DNA from 2 places in the Cytobacillus sp. FSL W7-1323 genome. Region 2 is predicted to be linked to the other one. Evidence: riboswitches for the same ligand, from Rfam matches in the RefSeq annotation. Region 2 holds a riboswitch; the other holds the start of a gene.
The links. Region 2 has a riboswitch for S-adenosylmethionine ahead of MKX67_RS05940 (2,3-diketo-5-methylthiopentyl-1-phosphate enolase). Riboswitches for the same ligand answer to the same signal wherever they lie in the genome.

Region 1 (4,439 bases), 2.1 Mb from region 2:
CTAATTTGTAGACTCATAAAGGGCGAATATTGGATACATAGGAAAGATAGTGAGTGGTGGCTATATGAAACAAGCCGTCGATTGCAACTTGGTGAGATTAGCTAATCGATTGACTTAAGTTAATCGCACTTATTAGAAATCGAAGCCGGTTGAACCGGTATTTTGACCCTCAAAAATAAACAGTGAGTGATGAGTGAAGTGAAATTATTGAAACAAAAAACCTTCGAGTCGGATGCTCGAAGGTTTTTTTAATTAAGCGATAGGACCGCCTTTTTCAGCGATTTCACTAGAGATATTACCGAATTTCTTGAAGTTTTCACGGAATTCATTAGCAAGTTCTTTTGCTTTTACATTATATGCATCTTGGTCTGGCCAAGTTTTGTTAGGCAATAGTACTTCATCTGGAACACCAGTTACATGTTGAGGAATTTCTAAACCGAATACTTGGTCAGTTACTGTCTCAACAGAATTTAGTTCGCCTTCTAGAGCAGCTTCAACCATTGCTCGTGTATAAGCAAGCTTCATACGGCTTCCTACACCATATTCTCCACCAGTCCAACCAGTGTTTACTAGGAATACTTTCGCGTTATGCTCGTCAATTTTTTTACCAAGCATTTCTGCATACTGTTGAGCTGGTAATGGTAAGAATGGTGATCCAAAACAAGTGGAGAAAGTCGCTTGTGGTGAAGTAATACCACGCTCAGTACCAGCCAGCTTAGAAGTGTATCCACTTAGGAAGTGATACATTGCTTGTTCTTTATTCAATTTAGAGATTGGAGGTAATACACCAGAAGCATCAGCTGTTAAGAAGATAATAGTATTCGGGTGACCTGCAATACTCGGGTCAACAATATTGTCAATTGCTTGTAATTGGTAAGCCGCACGCGTGTTTTCCGTTAGCGTATTGTCCGCATAATCTGCTACGCGTGTTTCTTTGTCTAATACAACATTCTCAAGTACAGCGCCAAAACGGATGGCATCGAAAATTTGTGGTTCTTTTTCACGTGTAAGGTCGATACACTTCGCATAGCAGCCACCTTCAATGTTGAATACTCCATTTGGAGACCAGCCATGCTCATCATCACCGATTAAACGACGGTTGGGATCAGCTGATAATGTTGTTTTACCAGTTCCGGAAAGGCCAAAGAATAAAGCAACATCACCTTCGCGGCCAACATTGGCTGAACAGTGCATAGGGAGAATTCCATTTTCAGGAAGCATGTAGTTCATAACAGAGAAAATAGATTTTTTCATCTCACCAGCATACTCAGTACCACCAATAAGTACAATACGGCGTTCGAATGAAACGATGATAAAAGTTTCTGAAGCTGTACCGTCAACTGCTGGGTCTGCTTTGAAATTAGGTGCTGAAATAACTGTAAATTCAGATTCGTGATCTAATAAATCTTCTTCTGTAGGACGAATAAACAATTGGTGTGCAAAAAGGTTATGCCAAGCATATTCATTAATTACTTGGATTGGCATACGGTGTTTTTTATCCGCACCAGCAAATCCTTTGAATACGAAAACTTCTTCTTTCTCTTTTAAGAAAGCAATCACCTTGTTGTATAAGTTATTGAAGACTGCTTCAGAAATTGGTTGGTTCACACTTCCCCAGTCAATTTTATCTTTAGAGCTTGCTTCTTCAACAGTATATTTGTCTTTAGGTGAACGACCTGTATACTTACCTGTTGTCGCGCGAATTGCACCAGTAGATGTAAGAACACCTTCGTTTCTGTTTAATACTTTTTCAACTAGTTGCGGCACAGATAATTGAACTTGGATGTTTTCGCCTTTTAGTAAATCATTTAACTCAGTTATCGATACAGAATTCATCTGATGAATACCTTCCTTTATATAATATTATTTAAGAGATATGCATCTCAGTCGCTATTTGTGATTATTTCTTCAAAAATAGTATAACACATTTATTCATTCAGTCTATACTATATAAATCATTTTTATATAATTAATGAAATTGTCACAAATACAGGCAGTATTCATTATAAATAGCTTTTGCAAATTTAAAAAGGATAATCAGCAAATTTAATGTAATTTTTATATATATTAAGGAAAAAGAACGGTATGATCTTAACTAAAATTATCCGTTATCAAAACTAAAGTTTATAGAGTCGGATATGACAATTTTTACATTGAATTGTTAATGAAAAACATTTGACTATATTCCATGTGTAAGTTATGATGAATCCTTGAACGGATACTCTCTTATCCCGAGCTGGTGGAGGGACAGGCCCTATGAAACCCAGCAACCTGCCAACTACATTTTCATGAGCAAAGGTGCTAACCTGATGCAAGGATTTATTACTCACTATCCTTGAACGATAAGAGTGAAAGGCGCGAATCATTTTGCTTCAACCTTTTCACTAAATCAGAGAAGAGGTTTTTTTTCATGCTTTTTAACATGATGTTGGCGAATACGAGGAGCGGCTTTTGGAATGTACTATTTATGTATGGGAAAAAGACCAACCATTTTATTCTCAATATTCCAAGTTAGCGCATAGGTTATTAAGGGTATGAGATAAACATTGGCCCATAAATAATGAAGATTCAAATAAGGGAATGAGTTCCGTATCAAAAATAAAGACTATAATAAAGTCTTATTGATTCGATAAATAAGGAGGAAGTCAGATGTCAACAAAACGTAGATTGTTTACTTCTGAATCAGTAACTGAAGGTCATCCGGATAAGATCAGTGACCAAATATCTGATGCAATATTAGATGCTATTTTATCACAGGACCCAAATGCGAGGGTTGCTGCGGAAACGTCTGTTACTACAGGTCTTGTATTGGTTGCAGGAGAAATCACTACATCCACATATGTAGATATTCCAAAAATCGTTCGTGAAACCATTAAGGAAATTGGTTATACACGTGCAAAATATGGCTTTGACTCTGAAACATGTGCTGTATTAACTTCTATTGATGAACAGTCAGCTGATATTGCTATGGGTGTAGACCAAGCATTAGAAGCGCGTGAAGGACAGATGACTGATGCAGAAATTGAAGCCATTGGTGCTGGAGATCAAGGTTTAATGTTTGGCTTTGCATGTAATGAAACAAAAGAGCTTATGCCATTACCTATTTCATTAGCTCATAAACTTTCTCGCCGTTTAGCTGAAGTAAGAAAAGAGGAAATCTTACCTTACCTTCGCCCAGATGGTAAAACACAAGTAACAGTAGAATATGATGAAAACAACAAACCTGTACGTATTGATACAATTGTTATCTCTACGCAGCACCATCCAGAAATTAGTTTAGAGCAAATTCAACGCAATTTAAAAGAGCATGTAATTAACCCAGTTGTTCCTACTGAATTAATTGATGAAAACACAAAATACTTCATCAACCCAACAGGTCGCTTCGTTATTGGTGGACCTCAAGGTGATGCTGGCTTAACTGGTAGAAAAATTATCGTTGACACATACGGCGGTTATGCACGTCACGGTGGTGGTGCATTCTCTGGTAAGGATGCAACGAAAGTTGACCGTTCAGCTGCTTACGCAGCTCGCTATGTAGCAAAGAATATCGTTGCTGCTGGACTAGCTGACAAAGCGGAAGTACAATTAGCATATGCAATTGGTGTTGCTCAGCCGGTATCCATCAGTATTGATACATTTGGAACTGGAGTAGTATCTGAGGATGTTTTAGTTAAAGTTGTTAGAAACAATTTTGACCTCCGTCCTGCTGGCATTATCAAAATGCTTGATTTACGCCGTCCGATTTACAAGCAAACAGCCGCTTATGGACATTTTGGTCGTACAGATATTGATTTACCTTGGGAGCGCACAGATAAAGCGGAAGAATTGCGTAAGGAAGCTTTAAAATAAATTAGAAAATTATGGCTGTAGAAAACTCCTTTAATGAGTTTTCTACAGTTTTTTTATGTGGAAAAGGGGCTATCGTTAAATTTTAATAAACGTACAATTGAGCCAAAGCGATTAGCTCGTACTTCAAGAAGTGGAATAGCCAAAGATAGAAGAGTAAAAGTCGTTTTTTTAGATATTACAGTAGCAAATAAATATAATATTTTAAGCCCCCTAATAATGGACAAAAACCCTTAAGGAAACGATTTCATATAAAATTAAAATAATTGTCATCTTTTCGTCTTAAATTGAGGGTAAAGAATAAACATCCTTAAGTATATGAAGAAGTAAACATGAACATACTGCCTAGCATAAATCATTCCATTTTTTTTTCGAAAGGTGAAACTTTTTAAAATAACTTATCGTCTATACAAGGTATGGGAAAAAATACAAACTAGATGAAATAAAAAGTAGGTGACGTACATAATGTGTGGTTTTATTGGTTGTATACATGATCAAGCACAAAAAGTACAAGAAGCAGATAAGCAATTTGAGAATATGAATAACATTATTACTCATCGTGGACCAGATGATTCAGGATATTATCGTGCAGA
Region 2 (4,439 bases):
CAGAAATAACATTATTAGCAACTGTATGAACATGAAGACTTGCTCCTGATGACGTTTTCTTATAAATTTCACAATGTAATAAAGTCTCAGCTGAAGGTTTAGATGACGTGTTTTCTAGGGGCTTTCCTTCTAAGTCTACTAATAAAAAATCATTAGCTGTTCTCTTTCTTTTATCAAGTCCGCTTGAAGTGACTAAAAAGCTGTTTTCATCTACGCGAATGGATAAATTACCACTAGTACCCATAAACCAATCTCTGGCTGCTAATTCATCTTTAATATCAGCTAATGTATCCCACTTTGTTTCATACGTTGTCATGATTTCGCACCAACTAGTTCATCGAGGTATTCAATGCAATCATGGAAGGTTTCGAAAGGTGTATAAGAAATACCAGTTTCTTCACATTTTTGAATTAAGAAATCTCTAGCAAGTACGGCATCTGCTATTTTGGCTGCTTCAAAGTCTGTAATCGAATCTCCAATAAGAATATTAAAGTGTTCAGGAGAAGAGTGTTTTCTAATAATGGTTGGTTTACAACAGCCGCAACCTTGTGAAGAACATAGTTCATCACACTGGTGTGGATAGTGAATATCTATTGTTTCTAAAGCAAAGCTTGCGTGATTGCAAAATACTTTCGTAAATGGCCCATAAGGTTCAAGTACTGGTTCTAAAAAAAAGTCAATCCCACCACTAACAATATAAAGAGGGATACCGTTTTCATGTGTATATCTAACAAAAGCTGAAAATCCTTCACGAATTTCTGCACTATTTAATACAAAATGGATAATCTCTTCTTTTTTACTTGTTGGTAAAAGTGAGAAGAGATTTTTAACACCCTCTTGGATAGAGATATTTTGAGCTAAAATATCTTCCTTGATCTGTTTTGCCTCAATAGGACCGAAATGCTCCATAATCTTTACAATGTTGTCGTTATTCGTAATTGTTCCATCGAAATCACAAAAAATCATTGGTTTTGTCATCTTTTATGACGTACCTCCCCATTTTGCTAATGCTGCTTCTAATTCTTGCGCTTTTGTTGCACGATGAGTATTTTGTTGTATGACGTGATCAATGGCTTGCCTAAAAGCTCTCACGCCAGCTGCTGCTCCTTCAGGATGACCATGGACCCCGCCGCCAGCATTAATTATACAATCATTGCCAAAGTCATGATAAAGCAACGGAACTAAACCTGGATGAATGCCTGCTGAAGGGACCGGGAATGCCTGATTCAAGCCATTTTCTTCGGTTAACTGTCTAGCGATAGCTAAGGTTTTTTCTTTTTCCATGGCAACAGAACCATATGGAGAAGGAAATAAAGAGAAATCTGCGCCTGCTAAGCGAGTAAGATTACCGAGTAATAAATCAGGAGCCACACCATAGAAGTTTGAAGAAGTATAGGCCCCACTATATGCAGGATGTGCCATGATAGGTAACTGCACTTCATTGTTTTCAGCTAGTGTTTGGAGCATATCTAGACCGTAAGTGTGAACATTGAATAATAATGCATCCGCCCCTAATTCGCTCGCATGTTTTGCTTTATCTACTAAATCCATTGTTCTCCCAGATAAATTGACTGCATAAAGTGTCCTTTTTCCAGTCTTTTCATAGACTTCATCTAGTATTTCTTTACCTGCGATAATTCGGTCTTCAAAAGAGATGTTGACATCAAAAAGAATTTCATCATCTTTTACAATATCAACGCCTCCCATAGCCTGGTCTCTTAACTGTTCTCTTAAAAAGTGAATATCCCTGCCGATAATGCCTTTAAATATACTCATAAGTAATGGGCGGTCTTGAATATTTAGTTTCGATCTTATATTTTTTATACCGAATTTTGGTCCAGGAAAACGGGAAAGATCCTCATTATCAAATTCCAGATTTAATAATTTTACTTCACCATCTAGAGATAACTTTCCAAATACAGTTGTTAAGATTGCTGGAATATCAAATGTGAAATTATATGTAGGGTAGGCGATACTAATTTCGCACCTTACTTCACCGAATCGATTGGGATGTTCATCATCATAAAATTCTTGTAGTGCAGTGACTCTGCCTTTATGTTTTAGTAATTGTTTTTGCTCAAGTAATGGTAACGCTGTCCACGAGCCTATCGTTAATCCTAAAGCGATATCCTCTGCTTTTTTCTCTAATGAACCGGGTCTTGCGTATACTTGATAAGTTGCAATTACATCTCCCATATGAGAACCCTCCCTGATAATTTCGAATTGACATTGACAATAAAAAACCCTCTTCTTAATCAATAAGAAGAGGGTTAGTTCGCAGTGATAGAACCTTCTCCTTATCTGTCAGCATGATTGCTGCAAGAATTAGCACCGTGTTCATTTAGAATCGGTTGCCGGGCTTCATCGGGCTCGTCCCTCCGCCTGCTCTTGATAAGAAAATTTATGATTATCGTTTTAAATTTTTGCACAATTGTATTATGTCACCAGGTGTTTTATCTGTCAACAGAGAATTTTTTACGTTATATGACAAAATTCTTTTAACCTTAAAAAGATGAAAAGTTTTAAAAAAAAGATTGACACTTTTTTATAATCGGTGATAGTATTTGCTCAAGATATTTCAAAAAATGAATCTTTTATACTCTTATCAAGAGCAGGTGGAGGGAAATATGGCCCGATGAAACCCAGCAACCGACCGTAATATCGTTGTGAAACGAGGCGCAGCTAGAGAATTTCTGCGCCTAATGTAAGGCACGGTGCTAATTCCATTCAGAAGTTATTCTGAAAGATGAGAGGCAAAATCGTAATGACGAATGCCTCTTTCTGTACAGGAAAGGGGCATTTTTGTTTCTGTAATGACAAAGCAGGTCCGACTACATCTCTTCATGTAGTCACCCCTGTTTTGTGCCACAGATAAATAAAGAAATAAGGGGGAAGAGATATGGCTGTTTTAGATAATATAGGTTATCGCGCTTTGACAGAGGAATCAGCGTGTGAATACGTGAAGAGTTTAAAACTGTTTTTACCGGATGAAAAAATGACGGTGGAAGAGATTGGTGATGGTAATTTGAATTATGTTTACCGTATTACTTCTAATCATAAAAGTGTAATTATTAAGCAAGCACTCCCTTATGCAAAAGTAGTCGGAGAAAGCTGGCCTCTAACACTTAAACGTGCAAAACTGGAGGCAGAAGTGCTTAAGAAGCATGGTGAATTCGTTCCTCACCTCCTCCCAGCAGTACTAGCATCAGATGAAGAGCTAGCATTAACTGTGATGGAGGATCTTTCCCATTTGACAATTGTAAGAGACGGATTGATTCAAGGGGATCATTATCCGAATTTATCAGCTCATATTGGTGAGTACTTAGCAAAGACATTGTTTTCAACTTCAGATTTTGCTCTTCATCCGTTTGAGAAAAAGAAACTGGTCGCTAAATTTTCAAATCCTGAACTATGTAAAATCACTGAGGATTTAGTATTCACCGATCCATTTTTTGATGTGGAAACGAATGATTTTGAAGCTGAGTTGGCTGAAGTGGTTCAGCAACTATGGACTAATGACAAGTTGAAACTTGAAGTAGCCAAAATAAAATATGCTTTTCTCACAGAAGCAGAGAGCTTACTACATGGTGACCTACATACAGGGAGTATATTTGCGAGTAAGAGTGAGACGAAGGTGATCGATCCTGAGTTCGGCTTTTATGGTCCGATTGGATTTGATGTCGGTCAATATATTGCCCATCTCATTTTCCAAGTACTTGTACGAAACGAAAACGATAGAATCGTTATTCTTCAACAGATAGAAGAAGTATGGGATGTGTTTTCTCAATATTTTTCAGAAGCTTGGCAAAATTCTGTTGTTAATCCTTTTACGAAAGTACCAGGCGCTCTAGAGTCTTTTCTAGCTAAAGTATTTAAAGATGCTATCGGAGTAGTAGGGTGTGAATTAATTCGGAGAACAATCGGATTGTCGCATGTGAAGGATCTTGATGGAATAGAAGATAGTTCAATTAGATTATATGTGAAGAAGGCAACGATTCAATTAGGTTCATCCTTGATTATTAATCGCAAAAACATAGTAACAATCTCGCAACTTCTTAAGGAACTGGAGGCGTATACATCATGAGTATACCAACACCAATTGAATGGCAAGAAGGTAGATTGAAAATTCTTGATCAAACCTTATTACCCCATCAAACAAGATGGATAGAACTCGAAACCATTGAAGATGTCTTTGAGGCAATTATTCAGTTGAAAGTAAGAGGGGCGCCAGCTATTGGAATTACTGCTGCTTATGGTTTAGCGATTGCTGCAAAAAAATACGAAGGGGTCGACATTGAAACTTTCCATCTTAGAATTCATGAAGATTATCTTTATCTAGCGGGCTCTAGACCGACAGCTGTTAATTTGTTCTGGGCTTTGGATCGAATGATGAAAGTAATAGAAACGCTGTATTCAACAGAGGAGACAATTATCAGTTT

Region 1: another riboswitch for S-adenosylmethionine. It lies ahead of metK (methionine adenosyltransferase); the one in region 2 lies ahead of MKX67_RS05940 (2,3-diketo-5-methylthiopentyl-1-phosphate enolase).

What each region holds. Positions count from the first base shown of each region.
Region 1 covers NZ_CP151998.1:3,566,528-3,570,966, reverse strand. The annotation lists gene pckA (phosphoenolpyruvate carboxykinase (ATP)) at 253-1,836, opposite strand; SAM riboswitch class I at 2,224-2,349, shown strand; gene metK (methionine adenosyltransferase) at 2,650-3,849, shown strand; gene asnB (asparagine synthase (glutamine-hydrolyzing)) at 4,312-4,439, shown strand, end outside.
Region 2 covers NZ_CP151998.1:1,131,905-1,136,343, forward strand. The annotation lists gene MKX67_RS05930 (methylthioribulose 1-phosphate dehydratase) at 1-316, opposite strand, end outside; gene MKX67_RS05935 (2-hydroxy-3-keto-5-methylthiopentenyl-1-phosphate phosphatase) at 313-978, opposite strand; gene MKX67_RS05940 (2,3-diketo-5-methylthiopentyl-1-phosphate enolase) at 982-2,196, opposite strand; SAM riboswitch class I at 2,295-2,398, opposite strand; SAM riboswitch class I at 2,600-2,753, shown strand; gene mtnK (S-methyl-5-thioribose kinase) at 2,900-4,084, shown strand; gene mtnA (S-methyl-5-thioribose-1-phosphate isomerase) at 4,081-4,439, shown strand, end outside.